DNA from 4 places in the Embleya australiensis genome. Region 1 is predicted to be linked to each of the others. Evidence: riboswitches for the same ligand, from Rfam matches in the RefSeq annotation. Region 1 holds a riboswitch; each other region holds the start of a gene.
The links. A riboswitch is a leader RNA that binds a small molecule or an ion and turns the genes downstream of it on or off. The one in region 1 is predicted to bind cobalamin.
Positions count from the first base shown of each region.

Region 1 (5,840 bases):
ATGACATCCACCTCGATCGATGGGGCCCGCCCGGGATCGGATCCGGTCGGCGGGTCGGCTGATCTGCGCCGGGACGGTCTGGATCGGCGTGGGGGTGGTGCCATCTCCGCCCAACTCCTCGCGATCGGGCTCCTGGACGCGGGCGCTCGCGTGGGCGTGCCCCGGCGGCCCGCCTCGGTCCTGGCCCGCGACCCCGCCCCGTCGCCCCGGCCGGACCCGGGCGCCCCCGCGGGTGGCCGTGCGCCGATATTCGCGACCTCCATGGAATGCGCTCCCCCGCCGCTCACCTCACGCGCCCCTTCCCCCTGTATACGTCCGCGCGTACTTTTCCCGTCGCCTTCGAGCGGGTCCGGGAATTCGAGTTCGACTGCTTCGGACTCGACCTCCCGGACTCGCTGAACGGCAGCGTAGGAGCGGCCCGAAGGCGTTCGTGGGCAATATTCGATTAATTGCCGGAAATCCGATCCGCACGACGTTCGGACGCTAGAATCCCGGGCCGCGCGCCCCCGTGCGATCCGGCGCCCGCGCAAGGCTGTCCTCGGATGTGACTCGCGGGTAGCGTCGGCGGCACCCGTGCGCGCCCCGAGTCCGAGGAGATGGACATGTCCGCCACCGATGCGCCCCGCCCCCAGGACGGCCCGCCGAGCACGGGGCGGTCGGCGCCGCCGCGACCGGTCTCGCCCACCGATCTGAGCTTCGCGCTGCCGCCCACGTTCGAAACCGTGGAGCAGGAGCGCCGGCACCGCAAGGAGCGACTGGCCGCGGCACTGCGGCTGTTCGGCCGGTTCGGCTTCGAGGAGGGGGTGGCCGGGCACATCACCGCGCGCGACCCCGGGTTCGTCGACCACTTCTGGGTCAACCCGTTCGGCATGTCGTTCAAGCACATCACCGTGGACGACCTGATCCTGGTCAACCACGAGGGGCAGGTCGTCGAGGGCCGATTCCACGTCAACCAGGCCGCGTTCGCGATCCACTCGCAGATCCACGCGGCCCGCCCGGACGTGGTCGCCGCGGCGCACAGCCACTCCACGCACGGGCGCGCGTTGTCCGCGCTCGGGATCCGGCTGGAGCCGATCACCCAGGACGTGTGTCCGTTCTACGAGGACCACGAACTCTTCGACGACTACGCGGGCGTGGTGCTCGACGCCGAGGAGGGGCGGCGGATCGCCAAGACGCTCGGCTCGCGCAAGGCGCTGATCCTGCGCAACCACGGTCTGCTCACCGTCGGACAGTCGGTGGACGCGGCGGCGTGGTGGTTCATCACCATGGAGCGCTCCTGCCAGGTCCAGCTGTTGGCCCAGGCGGCCGGCGAACTGCGGCCGATCTCGCCGGAGAACGCGCGCCTGACCCGGGAGCAGCTCGGCAACGACACGGTGGCGTGGATCAATTACAAGCCGCTGTACGACGTGATCAGCCGCTCCGAGCCGGACCTGTTCGGGGCCGACGGCCCGATGACGATCTGATCGTTTTCGGTCGATCCCGCCGATCGATGATCATTTCGCCGCCGCCCGGTCGGGCGGGTTGTCCGCCGACCGGGCGCAATCTCCGCGAGATCGGCCGTGCCGGGAGTCAACCCGACCGGTTGCGGAAAGTACAACACCATGTACGAACGGAGCCTTCCGCAGCGGTTCGCGCGCTCGGCCCATCCCGTCGGGCCACGCGCCCGGGTGTGGCTGCCGACGATCGAACATCGGGTCGGCCCGTCGTTGCTGTACCGGCGGATCGGCCAGTTCGCGGTGGACGTGATCGCCTCCGCGCTGCTGCCCGGCGCCGCGATGTTCCTGTTCGTGCTGCTGCCCACCCACCCCGACGGTTCGATCCGCAGCGGTCCGCTCACCGCGACGATCACCGCCGGTGTGCTCGTGGTCGCGGTGGCGATCCTGTTCTGGTACTGGGTGCTGCGGCCCGCCGAGCACGACGGGCGCACCTGGGGCATGCAGGCGTTCGGGATTCGGGTGGTCGACGTGTCCGGCGGTCGGGCCGGGCGGCGCCAACTGGCGATCCGTTGGGTGCTGCTGTGCGTCGACGCGTTCGCGCTCGGTGTGATCGGGTTGGTCGCGGTGCTCACCAGCGAGCGGGGCCAGCGCATCGGCGACCGGGTCGCGGGCACCCTGGTGGTCCGAGGGCGCGGCCCCGGACTGCGCTGAGGGCCCGCCTCTCCCCCGGGCAGGGGCGCCCGGTCCCACGATCGCGAGCGTGCCCCGCTCCGCGCTCCCGCCCCGACGGGCCGTCGCACACCGCCCCGGAATGCGGCTATTGCTCCGCCGCTCCGTCCGCCTTGTGGTCTTGCGCACGGTTTGCAGATGCCACCTTGTCGCCATGTCCACTCGACCACTAGTGTCGGCTCGCCGTGGTGCTCGGGAAGCCGGTTCGATGCCGGCGCGGCCCTCGCCACTGTGATCGGGAAGTTCTCCTCCACCCCCGCGGGAACGTTGATTCGTCGCCTCGGGAAGCCACTGGGACCGCTGTCGCGGACCCGGGAAGGCGGAGACGTGAACGCACGACCCGTCAGCCAGGAGACCGGCCACGGCGATCGTCCGTCCACGAGGTGTTGGAGAGGGACCCTTCCTCATGCATATCGCCGAGGGCTATCTGCCCTGGGAACACGCCGCCGCCTGGGGCGTCGCGTCGACCCCGTTCGTCGTCCACGGTGCCCGCGCGCTCACCCGCGAGGTGCGCGACCGGCCCGAGAACACCCTGCTGCTCGGCGCGTCCGGCGCCTTCTCGTTCGTGTTGTCCGCGCTGAAGATCCCATCCGTCACCGGCAGTTGCTCGCATCCCACCGGCACCGGCCTGGGCGCCATCCTGTTCCGGCCGCCGATCATGGCGGTGCTCGGCACGATCACCCTGCTCTTCCAGGCGTTGCTGCTCGCCCACGGCGGGTTGACCACGCTCGGCGCGAACGTGTTCTCGATGGCGATCGTCGGCCCCTGGGCCGGCTACGGCGCGTACCGGCTCGCCCGCTCGCTCCTGGACCGGCGCGGCGGCACCATGCCGCTGGACGTCGCGGTGTTCGCCGGCGCATTCGTCGCGGACCTGAGCACCTACTGCGTCACCAGCGTGCAGCTCGCCCTCGCCTTCCCCGACCCGGACAGCGGATTCCCGGGCGCGCTGGCCAAGTTCGGCGGCATCTTCTCGCTCACCCAGATCCCGCTGGCGATCAGCGAGGGCCTGCTGACCGTCCTGGTGGTGCGCCTGCTGCGCCAATCCAGTCGCGGTGACCTGATCCGCCTCGGCGTGCTGAGCGACGCCCGGCCCGTGCGCGAGGAGGAGAAGAGCAAGTGAAGCGCTCGACGAAGATCAACCTGCTGCTCGTGCTGGCCGTGGTGCTGCTCGCGGCGCTGCCCGTGGTGTTCGGCATGGGCGACGACAAGGACGAGCCGTTCACGGGTTCCGACGCCCGGGCCGAGACCGCGATCACCGAGAACGACCCTGACTACAAGCCGTGGTTCAGCCCGCTGTACGAGCCGCCGTCCGGCGAGATCGAGTCCGGCCTGTTCGCGCTCCAGGCCGCGCTCGGCGCGGGTGTCGTCGGGTACATGTTCGGCGTCAAGCGCACCCGCCGAAAGCTCGCGCCCGAGGCGAGCGACACCCCCGACGGGTCGGGCCCGGGGCCCGATCCGGCCGCCGCGCAGGACCCGGTATCGGTCCCGGGTCGCTGACCCGTGTTGCCGATCGACGCGGCGGCGCATGCCAGTGCCTGGCGCCGCCGCCATCCGGCCGACAAGGCCGTGCTCTCCTTCGGGCTGCTCGGGTGCGCGGTGGCGCTGCCGCCGTGGCCGGGCGCGGTGCTGGTCGCGGTCACCGTGCTGACCATCGCGCTCGGCTTCGCCGAGGTGCCCGCCCGACGACTGTGGCGGGCGGCCCGCGCGCCGCTGGGATTCGCGGTGACCGGCGCGCTGACCCTGCTCGTGTCGATCCGTGCGGACGGCGTCGGCTGGGCGCCGGACGGGCCGCGCCACGCGGGCGAGTTGGTGGCCCGCTCCGGTGCGGCCGGGTTGGCGATGTTGTTGTTCGCGTTCACCACGCCGCTGTCGGACGTCCTGCCCCGGCTGACCCGGGTGGGTGTGCCGGCGGCCGTGGTGGACGTGGCGGCGGTGATGTACCGGATGTTGTTCCTGCTCTACGACACCACCGCCCGGATCAACCAGGCCCAGGCCGGGCGGCTCGGGCATCGCACCCGGCGGGCCCGGTGGCGCTCGGTGGCCGGGCTCGGGTCGGCGGTGTTCGTGCACGCCTTCGCGCGGGCCCGGCGGCTGGAGGAAGGGCTGGCCGGGCGCGGCTACGACGGGCGGTTGCGGGTGCTCGTGGACGAGGTGCCCGTCTCGCGCGGCTTCATGGCCGGGTCCGTGTTCCTCGTGGCGGCGGTCGTCGTCGCCACTCTTCTTCTGGGATCGGTGATGCCGTGATTCCGCTGCGGGTACGAGAGGTCGGCTACGCCTACGAGGACGGGCCGCCGGTGCTGAGCGGGTTGTCCCTGGCCGTCCCGGCGGGCCGGGCGCTGGCCCTGCTCGGGCCGAACGGCAGCGGCAAGACCACGCTGCTGCGGCTGTTGACCGGTGGCCTGGTGCCGGGTTCGGGTCGGGTGGAGCTGCACGGTACGCCGATTCGGCACGACCGCAAGGGACTTGCCGAACTGCGCCGGGTGGTGCAGCTGGTCGTGCAGGATCCCGACGACCAGCTGTTCTCCGCGTCGGTGGCCCAGGACGTCTCGTTCGGGCCGCTGAACCTCGGGCTCGCGCCGGACGAGGTGCGCTCACGGGTGGCCGAGGCGTTGGCCGCGCTGGGCATCGCCGACCTGGCCGAGCGGCCGGTGCACCTGCTGTCCTTCGGGCAGCGCAAGCGGGTCGCGATCGCCGGCGCGATCGCCATGCGGCCGCAGGTGCTGGTCCTGGACGAGCCGACGGCGGGCCTGGATCCGGCCGGTCAGGAGGCGCTGCTCGACACGCTCGCCGAGCTGCGTGCCGCCGGGACGACGGTGGTGATGGCCACCCACGACGTGGACCTGGCGCTGCGCTGGGCCGACGACGCGGCCGTGCTCGCCGACGGGCGGCTGCACACCGGGCCGGCCGCGGAGCTGCTCGCGGACACCACGCTGCTGGCCGCCGCGAGCCTGCGGCCGACTTGGGCGCACGCAGTGGCCGCGGTATTGATCGCGCACGGGGTGGCCCCGCCCGGCACGCTGCCCCGGACCCCGGCCGAACTGACCGCCCTGGCGCTGCCCGCGCGGCCGCGTACGCACTGACCGCGGCCCGGCTCAGCGGCGGCGCAGCAGCACCACCGCGCGGTCGTCGCCCACGTTGCGCCCGGCCGCCGCCACGATCCGCCGCGCCGCGTCGTGGAAGTCGTCCCGGACCAGCCGCTCCGCCTCGCCCAGGAACCGGTCGATGCCGGTGGCGATGTCCTCGCCGGGCAGTTCCACCATGCCGTCGGTGAACAACAGCAGCGCGTCGCCGTGGTCCAGTCGGCCGCGCGCCCCCTCGAACGTGGCGTCGTCGAGCACGCCCAGGAGCGGGCCGACCGCCTCGACCACCCGCCACCGCCCGGTCCCGGCGATCCAGTGCACACCCGGCGGGTGGCCCGCCGACAACAACTCGTACTCGCCCGACTGCAGGTCGAGCACCACGTGCACCGCCGTCGCGAAGCCCTCGGCCCATTCCTGGCGGAGCAGGTAGTCGTTGGCGGCCGGCAGGAATCCGTGCGGCGGCAGCGACCCGAGCAGCCCGCCGAACGCACCGGAGAGCATCAGTGCCCGCGTCCCCGCCGCCAGCCCCTTGCCGGAGACGTCGACGAGCACCACTTCGAGCACCCGCCCACCGGTCGAACTGCGGGCGGCGACC
Region 1 is NZ_CP182422.1:2,539,876-2,545,715, forward strand. It holds gene ACMXN5_RS10640 (class II aldolase/adducin family protein) at 603-1,463, shown strand; gene ACMXN5_RS10645 (RDD family protein) at 1,602-2,147, shown strand; cobalamin riboswitch at 2,335-2,543, shown strand; gene ACMXN5_RS10650 (energy-coupling factor ABC transporter permease) at 2,572-3,285, shown strand; gene ACMXN5_RS10655 (energy-coupling factor ABC transporter substrate-binding protein) at 3,282-3,662, shown strand; gene cbiQ (cobalt ECF transporter T component CbiQ) at 3,666-4,409, shown strand; gene ACMXN5_RS10665 (energy-coupling factor ABC transporter ATP-binding protein) at 4,406-5,245, shown strand; gene ACMXN5_RS10670 (PP2C family protein-serine/threonine phosphatase) at 5,258-5,840, opposite strand, start outside.

Region 2 (5,840 bases), 2.0 Mb from region 1:
CCTGGAGCAGGTCCTCGGCGAACGCCGTCTCCGCGTCCACCGCCTCGGCCAGCATCCGCCGTACGTCCTCGGCGAGTTCGTCGTCGAACAGGCCGGGCTCCTCGGCCCGCACCGTCTCGACCACGGAGAACGCGAAGTCCATGTGCGCGGACTCGTCGCGGAAGACCCAGTTGGTCCCCGAGGCGAGGCCGTTGAGCAGCCCGCGCGAGCGCAGGAAGTACACGTAGGCGAAGGCGCCGTAGAAGAACAGCCCCTCGATGCACGCCGCGAAGCAGATCAGGTTGAGCAGGAACTGCCGCCGGTCGTCCCGCGATTCGAGCCGGTCCAGGCCCATCGCCGAGTCGATCCAGCGGAAGCAGAACTCCGCCTTGCGCCGGATCGACGGGATGTGCTCGACCGCGGCGAACGCCTGCTCGCGCTCCTCGTGGTCGGGCATGTAGGTGTCGAGCAGCGTCAGGTAGAACTGCACATGGACGGCCTCTTCGAAGAGTTGCCGCGACAGGTACAGCCGGCCCTCGGGCGAGTTGATGTGCCGGTACAGGTTCAGCACCAGGTTGTTCGCCACGATCGTGTCGCCGGTCGCGAAGAACGCGACCAGGCGCTGCACGAGGTGCCGCTCCGCCGGGCTGAGCTTGTCGAGGTCGGCGAGGTCGCTGTGCAGGTCGACCTCTTCGACCGTCCAGGTGTTGCGGATCGCCGCCCGGTACTTCTCGTAGAAGTCCGGATACCGCATCGGGCGCAGCGTGAGGTTCATTCCGGGATCGAGCAGGCTCACGTGCACGCCTCACATGCTTCGGGGTTCTCCAGCGAGCAGGCGATGACCTCGACGTCCGAGATCTCCTCGACCGGCGCGGCGGACGCCTGCGCGGGCACGGTCGCCTGCTGGATCCGCGTCGCGGGGCGCGAGCGCAGGTAGTACGTGGTCTTGAGACCGGTGGACCACGCGTAGCGGTACATCGAGGACAGCTTGCCGATGGTCGGGTCGGCCATGAACAGGTTCAGCGACTGCGACTGGTCGATGTACGGCGAGCGGGCCGCCGCCAGGTCGATCAGCGCGCGCTGCGGCAGCTCCCACGCGGTGCGGTACAACTCCCGTACGTCCTCCGGGAGTTCGGCGATGCCCTGGACCGAGCCCTCGGCGCGCTTGATCCGGTCGCGCACCTCGGGGGTCCACAGGCCGCGGGCCTTGAGCTCGCGCACCAGATAGCCGTTGATCTGCAGGAACTCGCCGGACAGCGTCTCGCGCTTGAACAGGTTGGACACCTGCGGCTCGATGCACTCGTAGGCGCCCGCGATGGAGGCGATGGTCGCGGTCGGCGCGATCGCCACGAGCAGCGAGTTGCGCAGCCCGTGCTCGGCCACGCGGGTACGCAGCGCGTCCCAGCGCTTGGTCTGGGTCGGGTACACGCCCTCCCACAGGTCCGGCTGGAGCCGGCCGCGCGCGGCGTGCGTCTCGGCGTAGGCCGGGTGCGGGCCGTGTACCTCGGCGAGCGCCGAGGAGGTCTCCAGGGCGGTGAGGTAGATCTCCTCGGAGATCAGCGTGGACAACTCGCGCGCCTCGGCCGAGTCGAACGGCAGGCCGAGCGTGAAGAACACGTCCTGCAGGCCCATCAGCCCCAGGCCCACCGGGCGCCAGCGCGGGTTGGACGCGGCGGCCTGGTCGGTCGGGTAGTAGTTGATGTCGATCACGCGGTCGAGGAAGATCACCGCGGTGCGCACCGTGGCGCGCAGCTTGTCCCAGTCCATGCCCTCGCCGGCGACCACGTGCGCGCCGAGGTTGACCGAGCCGAGGTTGCACACGGCGGTCTCGCCGTCGCTGGTGACCTCCAGGATCTCGGTGCACAGGTTGGACAGGTGCACCACGTTGCCCGGCTCGGCGGCCTGGTTGCAGGTCCGGTTGGCGGCGTCCTTGAAGGTCATCCAGCCGTTGCCGGTCTGCGCGAGCGTGCGCATCATCCGGGCGTACAGGTCGCGCGCGGGCATCTGCCGGACGAACCGGCCGTCCCGCTCGGCGGCTTCGTACACCTTGTCGAACTCGGCGCCCCACAGGTCGGGCAGCTCGGGCAGCTCGTTCGGGTCGAACAGCGACCAGACGCCGTCCTCCTCGACGCGCCGCATGAACAGGTCCGGCACCCAGTTGGCCAGGTTGAGGTTGTGCGCGCGACGCGCGTCCTCGCCGGTGTTCTCCCGCAGTTCGAGGAACTCCAGGATGTCGGGGTGCCAGGTCTCCAGATACACGCAGGCCGCGCCCTTGCGCCGGCCGCCCTGGTTGACCGCGGCCACCGACGAGTCGAGGGTCTTCAGCCACGGCACGATGCCGTTGGAGTGCCCGTTGGTGCCCCGGATCAGCGAGCCGCGCGAGCGCACCCGCGACCAGGCCACGCCGATGCCGCCGGCGAACTTCGACAGCCGGGCGATTCGCCCGTACATGTCGTAGATCGACTCCAGCTCGTCCTTGGGCGAGTCGAGCAGGTAGCACGAGGACATCTGGGTGTGCACGGTGCCGGAGTTGAACAGCGTCGGCGAGCTGGGCAGGTAGGCCAGCGAGGACATCAGCCGGTAGAAGCCGATCGCCTCGCCGGGCTCCTTGGACAGACCGCACGCCACGCGCAGCAGGAAGTGCTGCGGGGTCTCGACCACCTTGCGCGAGACGGGGTGGCGCAGCAGGTAGCGGTCGTAGACGGTGCGCAGACCGAAGTACTCGAAGCGGCGGTCGCCGTCGGCGTCGACGGCGGCGTCCAATTCGGCGGCGTGCGCGGCGACGAACGCCGCGGTCTCCGCGCCGATGATGCCCTCGCGGTGACCGAGCGCGATGCCGGCGCTGAACGAGGCGACGCCGGCCTCGGCGGCCTCGTCGGCGATCCGGCCGGCCAGCAGGCGCGCGGCGAGCCGCGAGTAGGCGGGCTCCTCGGCGATCAGCTCGGCGGCGGTGCGCACGGCCAGGTCGGCCGCCGCGCCGCGGTCCGCACCCTCGTTCAGACCCGCGACGACCCGGCGGACGACCCGATCCGGATCGACCTCCGGCAGATCGCGCGCCTGGGTGCGCACCAGGGTGGCAAGGCGGTCCTCGGGGCTCTCGTCGACCCGCATCCGGGTCGCGCCCACGCTGTCCACAACGGTCACGTGCTCTCTCCTCGCGAGCTCGTACGTACAGGTGACCCCACGCCCGAAGGCGCGGGCAGCCGGCAGGTATTCGGACTCGCGGGCATGCCGGGGCACCGCCGGGCACGGCGTGTGCTCGGTGGTCCGCGGAGTGCCTAGGGGTCGTCGCTTCCCGTACGCCCTTCGGCGTCCGGCGCTCCATGACGACTTTCGTTCCCGCTCACCGCTGCGGGGGCAGTTCCGGCCTCGCACCGGATTCCCTCTTGCCTCGCCTTCCCGGAAACTCCGGTCGGGCGAACCAGCTGCGTCGCAGAGCATATATGTAGTGGCGGGGTGGTCGTCGCACCCCCAGGTGTTGTGTCGCGTCCCGATTCCCGGCGTGTCACGGTTCGCCGGAGACGTGCCCGGGTGGTACGACCGGCGGGCAATTGCGACGCGCGTCGAGCACCCCGAACCCCCGCTCCCCCCGCGCCCGTCCGGCCCCACCGGGCCTGCGCGGGCCGCGTGGGACGGGGCCGAGGGCGGCGGGAACGCGGCGGGGACGGACCGGATCGACGGTGCGTCGCGCGTCGGCCGCCGCGCCGATCGGCCGGCAAATTCCTTCCCCGCCGGGCGTGTCGGAGGACGCGTGACAAGAAGCACATCGCGCGGCGGTCGGCCGATTCACGCGGAGCGGATCGGCGGCCCCGGCCCTCGGGTCGGGCCCGGCGGGGGCGCCTCCGGGCCCGGATCGCGTCATGTGGCCGGCTCACGGGCGACGCGTGCGCGGGCTCGGTCCGGGTGGGCGGGCGTGTCGGGGCGGGCTGCCTTGCGGTCGGTCCGTCGGCCGGGGTACCTCCCGGCCCGAGTCGCGCCATTCGGCGACCAACGCCTCGTAGACGGGAGTCTCGAACGTCTCGGTGGGCCACGGCCCGTACGGGGCTCGCAGGATCTTCATGCCGACCCAACCTCACGAGGGGGCGCGAAGTAACCACCAACCGGGTGATGCCACTCGGTCGATTGACGGCCCCGCCCCCGAGCCGGGTCACCCACGCCGACGCCCGATCGCCGCCACACAGGGTGAGCGGCACGGATGGCACCCCCGCGCGCGGCCCTCCTACTCGGTCGGGTACGCCGCGGCGCGCAGGGCGGTGAAGGCTTCGGCGAGGGCCGCGGCCGTCCAGTGGGCGTTCAGGCCGCTGGGGTTGGGGAGTACCCAGATTCCGGTGTCGTCGATCGTCTCGGGCTGACGGCCGACCACCGCCTTGGGGCGGCCGAAGCCGGTGCGGTATGCGCCGATGCCAAGGACCGCCAACCAGGCCGGTCGGTACCGGCGTACCTTCGCGGTGAGCGCCAGGCCGCCGGCCCGGTACTCCTCCTTCGTCAACTCGTCGGCGCGCGCGGTGGTTCGGGCCACCACGTTGGTGATGCCGAGGCCGAGCGTGGTCAACTCGCGCTGCGCGGCGGGCTCGATCAGGCGCGGGGTGAAGCCCGAGGCGTACAGGGCAGGCCAGAACCGGTTGCCGGGACGGGCGAAGTGGCGCCCGGTGGCGCCCGACCACAGGCCCGGGTTGATCCCGCAGAACAGCACCCGCAGGTTCGGCGCGATCACGTCCGGGATGCTCCGACCGTGCGCGGCGGCCAACTCGTCGGCGGTGGGGTTGCGTCCGGGCGGGATGGGCAGCACGATCGACGCGGCGGCATCGGTCTTCGCGCCCGCCGCGCCCGCCTCGGCCGCCCGCGCCTCGTCCCTCTCGCTCACGGCGCCTCCGCGATCATCGCCGTCCCCACCGAGCGGAAGCCGATCCGGTCGTACACCCGCGCGACGTCCTCGTCCCCCGCGCTCAGGAACACCGTCTCGCTCCCGCCCTCCAGCGCGTGCCGGGCCAACTCCCAGGTCACCGCCGCCGCGAGGCCGCTGCGCCGGGCCGCCGGGAGGGTGGCCACGCCGACGATCTCGGTCGTGTCGTACAGGTGCTGGTAGCTGCCCACACACAGCGGTCCGGCCGGGCTGTACGCCGCGAACATCACCGTCTCGCCGCTGCGCAACCGCTCGTTGAGGTAGGACAGCAGGCCCGGGTCCTGGCCGAGCGCGGCGGTGTCCCGCTCGGCGGGCCCGTCGGAGCCGGGCGCGGTCCCGGGGTTGGCGAAGCCGATCGCCGCGACGCTGTGCACGATCGCCAGGTCGGTGGCGTCGGCGCGGATTCGCCGCAGCGTCACCAGGTCCGGCAGATCCGGGCGCTCGGCCGGATGTTCGTCCGGGTCGAGCACCATCAGCGGGTGCTCGTGTATATGCAGTTCGGCCTCGATCGCGGCCGCCCGCAGCGCGGGGGTGGTCTCGTGGACCCATTCGAACGTCTCGGGCACTTTCAACTCTCTCTGCCGCGCCCGCACCGCGCGCACGTCCGCGACGGTGGGCTCGGCGAGGCCGCCGAGCGTGGGTCGGGCATAGTAGGGCCACCCTTCGCCCTCCCGGACGAACAGCGTCAGCGCGCCGATCACCTCGGTGCGGGTGAACCGGCGGGGCACCGCGTCGTAGAAGATCTCCAAATGCGCGCGCAGTTCCGCGGCGGACTTCGGCATGCGGGTCAGTGTGACACGGCCGTCGGCACCGGTTCGGCCCGGTGTCCGAAGCCCGCGTTCGACCCGAAGCCCGCCTTCAACCGGCCCAGGAGTTCGGACAATCGCTCCGCGTCCTCGTCCGGCCAGTCGGCCAGCCGCTCGGCGACCACCGCGAGGCAGCTCTCGGTGGCCCGGTC
Region 2 is NZ_CP182422.1:523,263-529,102, forward strand. It holds gene ACMXN5_RS02145 (ribonucleotide-diphosphate reductase subunit beta) at 1-754, opposite strand, end outside; gene ACMXN5_RS02150 (ribonucleoside-diphosphate reductase subunit alpha) at 772-3,090, opposite strand; cobalamin riboswitch at 3,168-3,421, opposite strand; gene ACMXN5_RS02155 (hypothetical protein) at 3,851-4,039, opposite strand; gene mug (G/U mismatch-specific DNA glycosylase) at 4,199-4,759, opposite strand; gene ACMXN5_RS02165 (GNAT family N-acetyltransferase) at 4,840-5,664, opposite strand; gene ACMXN5_RS02170 (MarR family winged helix-turn-helix transcriptional regulator) at 5,670-5,840, opposite strand, start outside.
Region 2: linked by a shared signal. The riboswitch ahead of ACMXN5_RS02150 (ribonucleoside-diphosphate reductase subunit alpha) and the one ahead of ACMXN5_RS10650 (energy-coupling factor ABC transporter permease) in region 1 are both predicted to bind cobalamin.

Region 3 (5,840 bases), 1.7 Mb from region 1:
AACTCCCATGAGTTGTGGATGACATCGGGCAACTCGTATCCCGTCCCGATCTCCACCAGGTCCAGGGCGCCTCGGGCCCATACGTTGTTGCGTCGTTGGATCATGTACTCGTCGAAAGTCCACACGCGGCGGACGCGCCGCTGGGTGGCTTCGTTCGACATGGCGGTCAGCCAGTCGAGCGTGTTGTTGAACATGCGGTTGCACCACATGGCGGACATGCGCTGTCCGGTGCGCCGGATGAGGTCGACCAGCGCGCTCTCGGCGGGGTGGTTGACATGTGGGGGGTTCTCGGGATCGCCGTGCACGATGTCGGCAAGGTTCTCGATGACCTCGGCTGCCGTCCGGGGATTGCTGCCGACGGCGCCGTCGAAGAGGTCGTCGAAAATGATGGCCCAGCCCATCCAGTCCGTGCACAGCCGCAAGTCCGCGCCGCGGAGATGCGGCAGGACAACGCCGCAGACCAGCGCGATGTCCCACGATGCGATGCCCTCGATGGCACGCGGGCTGCGCACCATTCCGTGCTCCAGGAGCCAGGCCGCGTGATGTGTCGCGGCTCGGTCCACGTCAGGGCTCACTCGTCGAGTGAACGGAATCCGGAACACGCCAGGCCGCACGGGAGCTGTCCGCTCCAGCAGGATGGGGTTGAGTTGAGGGTCCATGCCGTCCTCCTTGGCCAAGTGGTGAGTGGTGGCATCAATCCCGGCGAAGGTGCCGCCGTCAGCGGCCCTGCCGTAGCCCTGGCGACCCTGTCGACCGTCACACGCTCGTCCTCGCCTTCGCTCCCCGGGGTCGCCCGGGTTTTCGATCGGCGAGGCCCCCGAGCTCGAGGTCCATCGGGGCGCGAGATCGGCAGTGATCCGGGTTGAACGTTGGCAAACAGCACGGGGCGGGACCACCACTGGGCAGCCCCGCCCGAACCGCTCATCGGATCACCTGCTGACGGCGGACGCCGCCTTCTGCCGCGCCCCGGTGCCGACACGGTGGCAAGGGGCTTCACGAGGTGAAGAAGGCTCCCGAAAACTGCTGGGGGTCATCGAAGTTCACCGCGGCTTTCGGCGGCATCTGGTGTGTGGCGCCGTCCTCGGTGAACAACTCGGCAGTGAACCTCGTGTTGTTCCGGGCGGAACGGGCGGTGAACGGCTCGCTCAACGATGCGCGGCCTCCACCGACGCCGGTCGCCGACACGGACACCGTGTCGCCGCCTTGGTCGGGCTCGCTGTAGAGGTCCACAGACCCAAGGCCTGTCATGACTCCTCCTTCTCGGCCGCAGCCGCGGCAAAGCCGACGGCGACGTGGACGCTGCGCAGGCGCACGGCTGTCCTTTCGATCGTTCTCAGGCGACCCGACTGTCGACGGGTTCCGACCGCAGCGCTGCCGAGGGGCTGCGGCGCGCTGGACCGCGGCCGGCGCCGGGGCCGGCGTGCGGACACCCGTGATCTCGATGTCGCCGGCGTGCGGCGGCCCGGTCGGCGATGGCGGCCTGCTCCGCCGGGTCAACCGCGAGACCCCACCGGGCCTTCATCGCGACCGGGTCCGCCAAGTACGTGCAGTCGTACGGCTGATACGGCGGCACCCACTCACGGACGTCCTCGTCGGCCTTGGCTCGGTTCGTCACGGCCGACACCGCGATCGGCAGCCGGTCGTCACCCAAGTCGTTCGCGTGCTGCGCGCGCTCCCTCGGCGTCCACGCGCTCGCGCCGCTGTCCCACGCCTCGGCCGACGCGGCCGTCGCCGGTGCGGAGCACACCACTGCGGACAGCGCTGCCGCGGCGGCAGCAGCGGACCGGCAACGCAGTGGAAGACGCATCCGACTCCCATCCATACGATTCGTTGGTTCGGGTAGTCGTACAGGCCCGCGCCACTCCGAGTCGAGTCAGGCGCGCGGGCGTTCACCCGCCCGGACGACGAGGTGCCCGCACTTGGGCGACGCAGGCTGTACGGTCACCCCGACGGGTGGATGTGTGTGAATGGGGGACCCCGGCGCGCCAGTCGACGGGATTGAAGAGGGCCTCTGGTGCCCTGGACGGTGCGGTGCATTCGAAGGTACCGGTGGCGGCGTCGGCCGAGCCGGGCAGGGAGAGCATCGGGAGTGCGGTGCCGGTGCCGGTGCCGGCGCGGGTGCGGGCGCGGGCTCACACCAGTTTGTCGCCGGCCGCGTCGAGCGCGGGCGACAGGCTGCGGTATCCCTGCCCGAACTCTCGGGGAGCGGTCCAGGAGCCGCTGAGGCCGTCACCGGGGCGGTGTGTCCACAACACTTTCTGGTGTCCGGCGTAGGAGACGAACAAGCCGCGCCCGGGGGTCCAGGCGACCGCGGGGCGGTGTGGGTCCTGTGGATGTCCGGGAAGTGAGCATTGCCGAGGGCGGCCAGGTGTAGCGGCGAAGACATCCGGCGGGGCCCCGGCTTGGACTTTTTCCCTGGTCAGCGCCTCTTGAACACCGTCGGGACGACAGGATTTGGACCTGCGACCCGTTGACCTCCAGCGCCCGAACGGGCGTTCTTGCCGTGCCCGTTGGTGCAGAAGCCTTGGGCTGGACGCTTTCCTGTCCGGGTGTCATGGGGATAGTCGATGCCGCGTGATCCCCAATCCGTGAGAGGGCCGTGAGAGGGCCGTGAGATAGGTGCTGTTGTCGCGACATGCTCGCCGCCTCGGGAGGAGGGGCCCGGGGACCGACGCCCGCACCTGTCGAGGTAGCGGCCACCGTGTCGACGGTGGCCGCTACCTCGTTCGGTCAGGGTGTGGTGGGGCAGTGCAGTGTGGGGGTGTTCCGGTGAGCGCCCGCACTGCTCAGGTCGGCGAAGCCGGTGCCGGCCAGGCCGAGGACCGCCTGAGCGGTGGCCCTGGTGGCGGTGGCCGGGTTGTACCCGCCGGCGTCGTAGGCGATCGCGCCTCGCGTGGCCGTGGATGCCGGGCAACCGACCTGACGTTCGGTCAGGAAATGCCGGGCGGCCAGGCCCGGTATCACGCGCCAGGACGAGAGCAGGGCCTGGGCGGCCAGGCCGGTGCTGTTGGCGTTCGAGGTGGTGGCGCCCACCGTACCGAAGCCGCCGTCGGAAAGCTGGTGTGAGGCGAGCCAGTTCAGTCCGGCTGTCGCTTCCTGGTGGCGCCCGGTGGCGGCCAGCGCCTGCACGCTCATCGCGGTCGAGTCGGCGTCGCTGGTGCAGGTGGACAGACCGTAGTCGAGGGGGAATCCGCCGTCGGCGCAGTGTGCGTCGGCCAGGAAGTCCACCGCGGCGGCGGGGGCGCCGGCCGGAGTGCGGTCGAGCGCCAGGAGTGCGAGGGACTGGCTGAAGGCGTTGCTGTAGTCGCCCCACGGCGAGGTGTCGGTGAAGCGGCCGGAAGGCTTTTGCAACGAGCGCAGCCGGGCCGGGAGGTCCACGCCGCCGAACGAGGTGGGGTCGACACCGCGTACCTCGGCGGCGAGGAGGGTCTTGGCGGTGGCTCCGGCGTAGGCGTTGGTGGTGCCGTCGCCGATGTACCCGGACAGGATCTCCGGGCGGGCGAGCCACGTGGTGGCCTTGGCCCCGTTGTCGTCGGCGACCCCGGCGGCGGCGAATGCGAAGATCGCGTCGATCGTCAGGCCCTGGTCGGGGTAGGTCACTCCGTCGAAGGTGGTCTCGAAGCGTTCGCCGTCGACGAGTTGCCGGGCCAGCCATCCCGCCGCGGCCTGGGTGCGGTTGCCGGAGAGTATGGACACGTTTGCCTGGGGCGTCGTGTCGGTCGTCGGCGGTGCCGCCACGGCGGTGGACGGGATCAGGGCGGCCGTACCGGCGAGGGCCAGTCCGCCGAACAGCGCGGCGATCCGGCGTCCGGGTCGGGTGAGCGTCATCACAGTGCCTTTCCGGGCCCATGGCACGGCGGACCCGGGAGACCCGGCGGCCGAGCGGGCACACCGACGGCGGCACCGTCCCGACGCACGGGTCGCTGGGGCTCCGTCCCGCGGACCACGACGGGGATGGGAGACGAACACTCCGGCGGCGGGCATTCGGGCTCGCCGTCGGGAGGGACGGATCACCGCTGCGGGTCAGCGCCGGATTCACACCGGACTTCCCCCGTCGTCGGAGCTACTGCGGGTCGTCGCACAAGACGATCGAACAGATGAAGACGCCCGGAATCGGTACGTCGACTGCTCAGACCTGCAGATCCCGCACTCTACGGATCGCTCACTCCGGAAGGAACTCCCTTTCCGGCCAACAAGATCGCCGGCACATGAAGGATGGATCCGGCACTGGGCCGAGACGCGCACGACGCGGAACCCGGAAATCCTTCTTGGGGCTTCGGTACCTGCCTGCACGCCGACCTGGGGTGCGACGGTCCGACGGTCTCAGTACGCGCGACAGATTGGTCGACACAGGGGCATGTCGAACGGGTCGGCGTCCGAAGCGGATGAGGTTCCGGGTCGGGTCTGGTGCCGGCGAGGGCCGCGTGTCATGCTGTGGCCTGCTGTGCGACGGCGAAGCCGAGGAAACCGGTGTGATTCCGGTGCGGTCCCGCCACTGTGATCGGGGAGCGACTCCCGTCAAGGCCACGGCCCCGCTTCGGGGTTGGAAGGCCGGGGGAAGTGTTGATCCGAGAGCCAGGAGACTCACGTCGTCGCCACCTCGACACAACCGGGGCGGATTTCCCCGAGAGAGGCCGGTGGTTCGCCATGTCTGTGGTGCTGAGCCGTATCTACACTCGCACGGGCGACGCGGGCACGACCGCGTTGGGCGACAACTCCCGTGTCCGTAAGACCGATCCTCGGATCGTCGCCTATGCCGACACCGACGAGACCAACGCCGCCATCGGCGTGGCGCTCGCGCTGGGCTGCCTGGACGCGGAGTTGCGGAACGTCCTGGAAGGCATCCAGCACGACCTGTTCGACGTGGGCGCGGACCTGTGCGCTCCGATCCGCGACGGAGACGAACGCCTGCGGGTCCGAGACGAGGACGTATCCCGCCTCGAGCGTCTGTGCGACACGTTCAACGAACGGCTCGAGCCCTTGCGGTCGTTCGTACTGCCGGGCGGTACACCCGGTGCGGCGCTCCTGCACACGGCGCGGACGGCCGCACGCCGGGCGGAACGCTCGGCGTGGGCGCTGGTCGACACGGACACGGAGTTGTCCGGCGGCGAGGCGGCGACGGTGAACCCGGTGTGCGTCCGCTATCTGAACCGTTTGTCGGACCTGCTCTTCATTCTCGCGCGGTTGGCCAACGACGGCGGGCGCGGCGACGTGCTGTGGAGTCCCGGCCGCAACCGCTGACATCGGGCCGCCACCGTTCCGCCGGCGATATCGCACCGGTCCTCGACAGCCGTGGCGGCACGAACGACTCGCTCGGGAGCCAACCGAATTGCGTTCCCGGACTTGCCACCCGGCCGCCGCCGCGGCCGGGTGGCAAGGCTACGGTCGCGGTGACCGGATCCCGCGGCTCGGCGCCGGCCGAAGGCTCCGAGGAGCTCTCCCCCATGCGCTCCTGTGCGCCCCTGCGCGGGCACTTGCCCCGCCGGTCGACCCCGAACATCTCCCTGTCGGCCGGCGTCGCCGACACACAACGCACATCCGACGCGCCCAGGCCGGACGCGCATCGCGGGGTTCCACGCCCATCGTCGAGACGCGTCGCCCTATGAGGTGCCCCACCGGTTCATGAGCAGCTCGCGCGCGGGCGGGGGGCACAAGGCAGAGGTGGTAGGCGCCACCTACGGAACGCAGCTATGGAGCGGGCTTCGTCCGCTTGGTGGTGGTCGCGGTATCGGCCTGCGTAGGGCCGTGGTCGGCCGGGGCGGGGTCGAACACGATCGGTGCCTCGAACGCGGCCTTGCGGGATGCGCGCCGCAGGGCGGCCAGTACCGCCGGGCCGACGA
Region 3 is NZ_CP182422.1:887,355-893,194, reverse strand. It holds gene ACMXN5_RS03725 (terpene synthase family protein) at 1-659, opposite strand, end outside; gene ACMXN5_RS03720 (hypothetical protein) at 994-1,248, opposite strand; gene ACMXN5_RS03715 (hypothetical protein) at 1,334-1,807, opposite strand; gene ACMXN5_RS03710 (hypothetical protein) at 2,133-2,255, opposite strand; gene ACMXN5_RS03705 (prenyltransferase/squalene oxidase repeat-containing protein) at 2,731-3,828, opposite strand; cobalamin riboswitch at 3,959-4,093, opposite strand; cobalamin riboswitch at 4,461-4,586, shown strand; gene ACMXN5_RS03700 (cob(I)yrinic acid a,c-diamide adenosyltransferase) at 4,648-5,241, shown strand; gene ACMXN5_RS03695 (ECF transporter S component) at 5,689-5,840, opposite strand, start outside.
Region 3: linked by a shared signal. The riboswitch ahead of ACMXN5_RS03700 (cob(I)yrinic acid a,c-diamide adenosyltransferase) and the one ahead of ACMXN5_RS10650 (energy-coupling factor ABC transporter permease) in region 1 are both predicted to bind cobalamin.

Region 4 (5,840 bases), 1.7 Mb from region 1:
GGTGACCTCGTGGGCGGGTCGGCGGACAACCGGTGGGACACGTATGTGCGCGCGAGTACGCCGACGTGGCCCGTGTGGTTTGCCATCCCTTCGTGCCTGCGATCCGTCTCCGGGATCTTGTCGACAGGCTCGCGAAGGAGAGTTCCGTGACAACCAAGACCGCAGCCGCGGCAGCCCGTGCCACCGTGTACGGCTATCCCCGTCAGGGCCCGAACCGGGAACTGAAGAAGGTCGTCGAGGGCTACTGGGCCGGCCGCACCGATGCGCAGGCGCTTCGGGACACCTCGGCCGAACTGCGCCTGGCCAACTGGCGGCGCCTCGCCGAGGCCGGCATCCACGAGGTGCCCACCGGCGACTTCTCGCTGTACGACCACGTCCTCGATACCACCGTGGCCGTGGGCGCGATCCCGGCCCGGCATCGCGCCGCCGTCGAAGCCGACGCCCTGGACGGCTACTTCGCCATGGCCCGCGGCACGCAGGACGTCGCGCCGCTCGAGATGACCAAGTGGTTCGACACGAACTACCACTACCTCGTCCCCGAACTCGGGCCGGACACCGTCTTCGAGGCGAACTCCGCCAAGCAGGTGGCCGAGTTCGAGGAGGCCGTCGCGCTGGGCCTGACCGCCCGACCGGTGCTGGTGGGCCCGCTCACCTACCTCCTGCTCGCCAAGCCCGCACCTGGCGTCGCGGCCGACTTCCAACCGCTGACCCTGCTGGACCGGCTGCTTCCGGTGTACGCGCGGTTGCTCGCCGACCTGCGCGCCGCCGGGGCCGAGTGGGTGCAACTCGACGAACCGGCGCTGGTGCAGGATCGCAGCTTCGCCGAACTGGGCGCCGCCGCCCGCGTCTACCGCGACCTCGGCAAACTGACCGACCGGCCCAAGGTCCTCGTGGCCTCGTACTTCGACCGCCTCGGCGAGGCGCTGCCGATCCTGGCCAAAGCCCCGATCGAGGGCCTGGCACTGGACTTCACCGGCTCCGCCGCCGCCAACCTGGACGCGCTGGCCGCCGTCGGCGGACTGCCCGGCAAACGTCTGGTCGCCGGCGTCGTGGACGGCCGCAACGTGTGGATCAACGACCTCGGCAAGTCACTGACTACCCTCGGCATACTGCTGGGCTTGGCCGACCGCGTCGATGTCGCCGCCTCCTGCTCGTTGTTGCACGTGCCGCTGGACGCCGACGCCGAACGCGACATCGACCCGCAGATCGCCCGGTGGCTCGCGTTCGCCCGGCAGAAGACCGAGGAGATTGTCACCCTGGCCCGCGGCCTCGCTCAGGGCACCGACACCATCGCGACCCACCTCGCCGCCAACCTGGCCGACCTGGCCGCACGCAAGGCGTCCGCCCTCACCCACGACCCCGCCGTGCGCGCCCGCGCCGCCGCGGTCACCGACGCCGACGCGCGCCGCAGCAAGCCGTACGCCCAACGGGCCGAGGCCCAACGCGCGCATCTGGGCCTGCCGTTGCTGCCCACGACCACCATCGGCTCCTTCCCGCAGACCGCCGAGCTGCGCGCCGCCCGCGCCGACCTGCGGGCGGGACGCATCGACGGCGTCGGGTACGAGGAGCGCATCGAGGCCGAGATCCGCGATGTGATCTCCTTCCAGGAGAAGGCCGGTATCGACGTCCTCGTCCACGGCGAGGCCGAACGCAACGACATGGTCCAGTACTTCGCCGAAAAGCTCACCGGGTACGTTGCCACCCGGCACGGCTGGGTCCAGTCCTACGGCACCCGGTACGTGCGCCCGCCGATCCTGGCCGGCGACATCTCCCGCCCCGACCCGATGACCGTGCGCTGGACCGCGTTCGCCCAGTCGTTGTCCGACCGACTCGTCAAGGGCATGCTGACCGGACCGGTGACCATGCTCGCCTGGTCCTTCGTCCGCGACGACCAACCGCTCGGCGACACCGCCCGACAGGTCGCGCTCGCGCTGCGCGACGAAGTCAACGACCTGGAGGCGGCCGGGAGTTCGGTCATCCAGGTGGACGAACCTGCGCTGCGCGAAACGCTGCCATTGCGCGCCGTGGACCACGCCGAATACCTGGCGTGGGCCACCGAGGCATTCCGCCTGAGCACGTCCGGCGTACGCGCGGCCACCCAGATCCACACCCACATGTGCTACGCCGAGTTCGGCGACATCGTGCAGGCCATCGACGACCTCGACGCCGACGTGATCAGCCTGGAGGCGGCCCGCTCACACATGCAGGTCGCCGGCGAACTCGCCGCCCACGGCTACCCGCGCGAGGCCGGACCCGGCGTGTACGACATCCACTCCCCGCGCGTCCCGAGCGCGGACGAGGTGGTGGGCCTGCTCCGCAAGGGACTTGCCGCGATCCCCGCCGAACGTCTATGGGTCAACCCCGACTGCGGCCTCAAGACCCGTGGTTGGCCCGAGGTCCGCACCTCGCTGGAGAATCTGGTCGCGGCGGCCCGGGAGGTGCGCGCGACGCTGCCGAACACGGCCTCCTGACCTGAGTTCGCCGGGGCGGGAACGCACGTACCCGCCCCGGCGACCGCCCGCGACGTGACCGCCCCTGCCGCCTATTCCGATCCGTGGCGTTCGTCATCGTGACAAGGGGCACGGCGGCTTCCGCACTCCTCGTATTGTCCAACGACCGGAATGTTCCGTAGGCTCCGCACGCCGAGCCATATCGGCACTCCAACTACATAGTTCGAAACCCAGGGGAAGCCGGTCGAAATCCGGCGCTGACCCGCAACCGTAGGCGGTGGCCGCGAGGCCGCCGCGAGTCGGAATACCTGGGTGCGTACGAATTTTGTCGGCTCCAGCTGTCGTGGACTACACGCTGAAGCCCGGACCGCCCGACCGGCGTCGTGTCGTGGGCGAGCCCCGGGACGCGTCGGTCCCGGAAGGGTTCCACCGATGTCCTGGCTCACTGTGCGAAAGACCGGCGCGGTCGCGGTCTGCGGCGCGATCCTGGTCGCGGCCTCCCCTGTCTTCTCCGCGTCGGCCGACGCCGCGAACCCGTATGCCACGCAGGCCGCCGCGGCGGCGAAGTGGCAGGCCGGGGAGCTGGTCGACGGGGGGATACCCGGGTTCTCCGGTTCGGACTGGGGCCTGACCATCGACACCGTCATGGCGCTGGCGGCCACCCGTTCGGAGCCTGCGGCGCTCAAGGCCGCGACCGACGCCGTGGCGGCCAACATCCGCAAGTACAACAGCGCCGAGGAGTGGGGCATACCCGGCTCGCGGATCGCCGGGGCGACCGCGAAGGTGTTGTTCGCGTCGGTCGTGGCCGGCCGCAACCCGGCCGCGTTCGGCGGGCTGGACATGCGGGCGGAGACCCTCGATCTGGTCGCCGGCCCGGACGCGGGCGACGACGTCGGTCGGGTCCGGGACAAGCTCACCGGCAGCCCGGACTCCGGCAACGCCTTCGGGCAGTCGCTCGCCGTCCTGGGCCTGGCCCGCAGCGGCGGAGTGCCGCAGAGTGCGGTGGACTTCCTGATCAAGCAGCAGTGCCCCAGCGGCGGCTTCCGACTGTTCCCGGACCAACTGGGCAGCACCGGGCCGGTCTGCCAGGACACCCCGACCACCGTCCTCGACCCGGACTCCACCGGGATGGCCGTGCAGGCACTGCTGTCCGCGGCGGCGGAGAGCGGGTCGACCGGCGCTGCGGCGGCTGCGAAGAAGGGGGCGGACTGGCTGAAGTCGCGGCAGCAAGCGGACGGTTCGTTCGGCGGTTCGGGTCCCACGGCGGCCTCGAACACCAACAGCACCGGCCTGGCCGGGCAGACCCTGCACGCGGCCGGCTACTCGGCAGAGGCGGACAAGGCCGCCGCGTGGGTGGCCAAGCACCAGATCACCGCCGACAACGCCGGCGCCGCGAACAAGGACGTCGGCACGATCGCCTACAACGAGGAGGCGCTGACCTCGGCTCGGGCGGAGGGCATCCCCGACTTCCAGCGCGACCAGTGGCGCCGCGCGACACCGCAGGCCCTGCTCGTGCTCGCGGGCGTCCCGCTCGGCGACCTGGGCAAGGCGCCGACCGAACCGACCGGGACCGCGACGAGCACTTCCGTACCGACCCGTTCCGACACTCCCGCACCCACCGGCTCGGCCACCCACACCGAGTCCGCGAGCCCGTCGGCCTCGACGTCGGCAACGCCCACCACCTCGCTCAGCCAGACCGCCGGCGCGTCGATCTCCGCGTCTTCGTCCGCGTCCGCGACGAACACGAACCAGGCCGGCACAGGCGGCTCGGTATCCGGCAGCGGAAGCACCTACGGCGGTGGCGGCACCGCGAACGGCGGCGGTGGCAGCCTCGCCCGTACCGGTGCCCAGGTCGGCGGATTGGTGTTGCTCGCGGTCGGCCTGGTCGGCACCGGCTTCGCCGTCCGCGCGGGTGCGCGCCGCAAGAACGGACAGCACACGTGAGGCGCCTCGGCCGCAGAGGCCGAATGGCCCGCCTGGTCGCCGCCCTGGCCCTGCTCGCCCTGCCCGCCACCGCCCAGCTCACCGTCGCCGCACCGACCGCACGCGCGGTCGACACCTCCAAGGGCACTCCCGGATACTGCCCGGACGGCAACGGCGTGACGGTCGTGATCGACTTCCAGGAGCTGGGCGGCACGACCATCGTGCGCTGCGCACGAGGCGATCAGGCCACCGGGCACGCCGCGATCAAGAACGCCGGCATCGAGATCGCCGGCGTTGCCCGCTGGGGCGAGTCCTTCATCTGCCGGATCGAAGGCAAGCCGGGAGCCAACTCCGAGGCATGCATCGACACGCCGCCGGCGAGCGCCTACTGGTCGTACTGGCACTCCCCCAACGGCGGTTCGTGGACGTACAGCCAGTGGGGCGCGATGAACCGCAAACCGCCGCCCGGCAGCTTCGAGGGCTGGTCGTTCTCCAAGAACAAGACCGAGACCACCAACCCCTCGCCGCGCGTGGCCCCGTCACGCCCAACCACGCCCGCCACCCAGGACCCGCCGCCCAGGACGAACAACCCGCAACCGCCGACCGGCAACGGAGGCAACTCCGGCAACGGCACGACGTCGGCGGGATCGGGAGGCAAACCGGCCGGAACAGGAGGCGGCACCGCGTCGACCGGGTCCGGCTCGAACGGGGCCGGCGGGACCGCCACCTCGGGTACCGACCCCCTGGCCCCCGGGCCCGGCGTCTCCGGCAATCCGATGGAGTCCGCACCCCCGCCGGCCGCTCCGGCGAGCGAGGTGCCCTCCACCGCCCCGACCGAGTCCGCGGCGCCCGAGCCCGCCTCGGCCGCGCCGTCCGTGCAACCCTCCGGCGTCACCCCGCAGGGTCAGACCTGGACCGGCGGCGAGGAGTTGGCCACGAAGAAGCGGGACGGCATCCCGACCACGACCATCGTCGGCATCGCCCTGCTCGTGGCCATCTGCGCGGCAGCCGGGTTCACCACGTGGCGCCGCCGGACGCGCGCCGACGGATCGGGATGAACGTGCCCCACCCGAAACCGTCGCCGACCGCCGCGGCATTCCGCCGCGGCGGCGGCCGGCTGCCCCGCACCGTGCACCCCGGTGCGTGGTGGTTGTGGGCCCTGGGGCTGGCCACCGCCGCCGGCCGAACCACCAACCCGCTGCTGCTCGCGTCGCTCCTGGCGGTGGCCGGGTTCGTCGTCGCCAACCGGCGCGGCGACGCCCCGTGGGCCCTGGCGTTTCGGATGTACCTGTTCCTCGGGTTGTTCATCATCGTGATGCGGGTACTGTTCCGGATCGTCTTCGGCGCGGGCGCGGCGAGCGGGCATGTGCTCGTCAACCTGCCGGAGATCCCGCTGCCCGCGTGGGCGGCGGGTATCCACCTGTTCGGACCGGTGGCGCTCGAACATGTCCTGGGCGGGTTCTACGA
Region 4 is NZ_CP182422.1:878,251-884,090, forward strand. It holds gene metE (5-methyltetrahydropteroyltriglutamate--homocysteine S-methyltransferase) at 147-2,471, shown strand; cobalamin riboswitch at 2,620-2,778, shown strand; gene ACMXN5_RS03675 (prenyltransferase/squalene oxidase repeat-containing protein) at 2,883-4,394, shown strand; gene ACMXN5_RS03680 (hypothetical protein) at 4,391-5,431, shown strand; gene ACMXN5_RS03685 (CbiQ family ECF transporter T component) at 5,428-5,840, shown strand, end outside.
Region 4: linked by a shared signal. The riboswitch ahead of ACMXN5_RS03675 (prenyltransferase/squalene oxidase repeat-containing protein) and the one ahead of ACMXN5_RS10650 (energy-coupling factor ABC transporter permease) in region 1 are both predicted to bind cobalamin.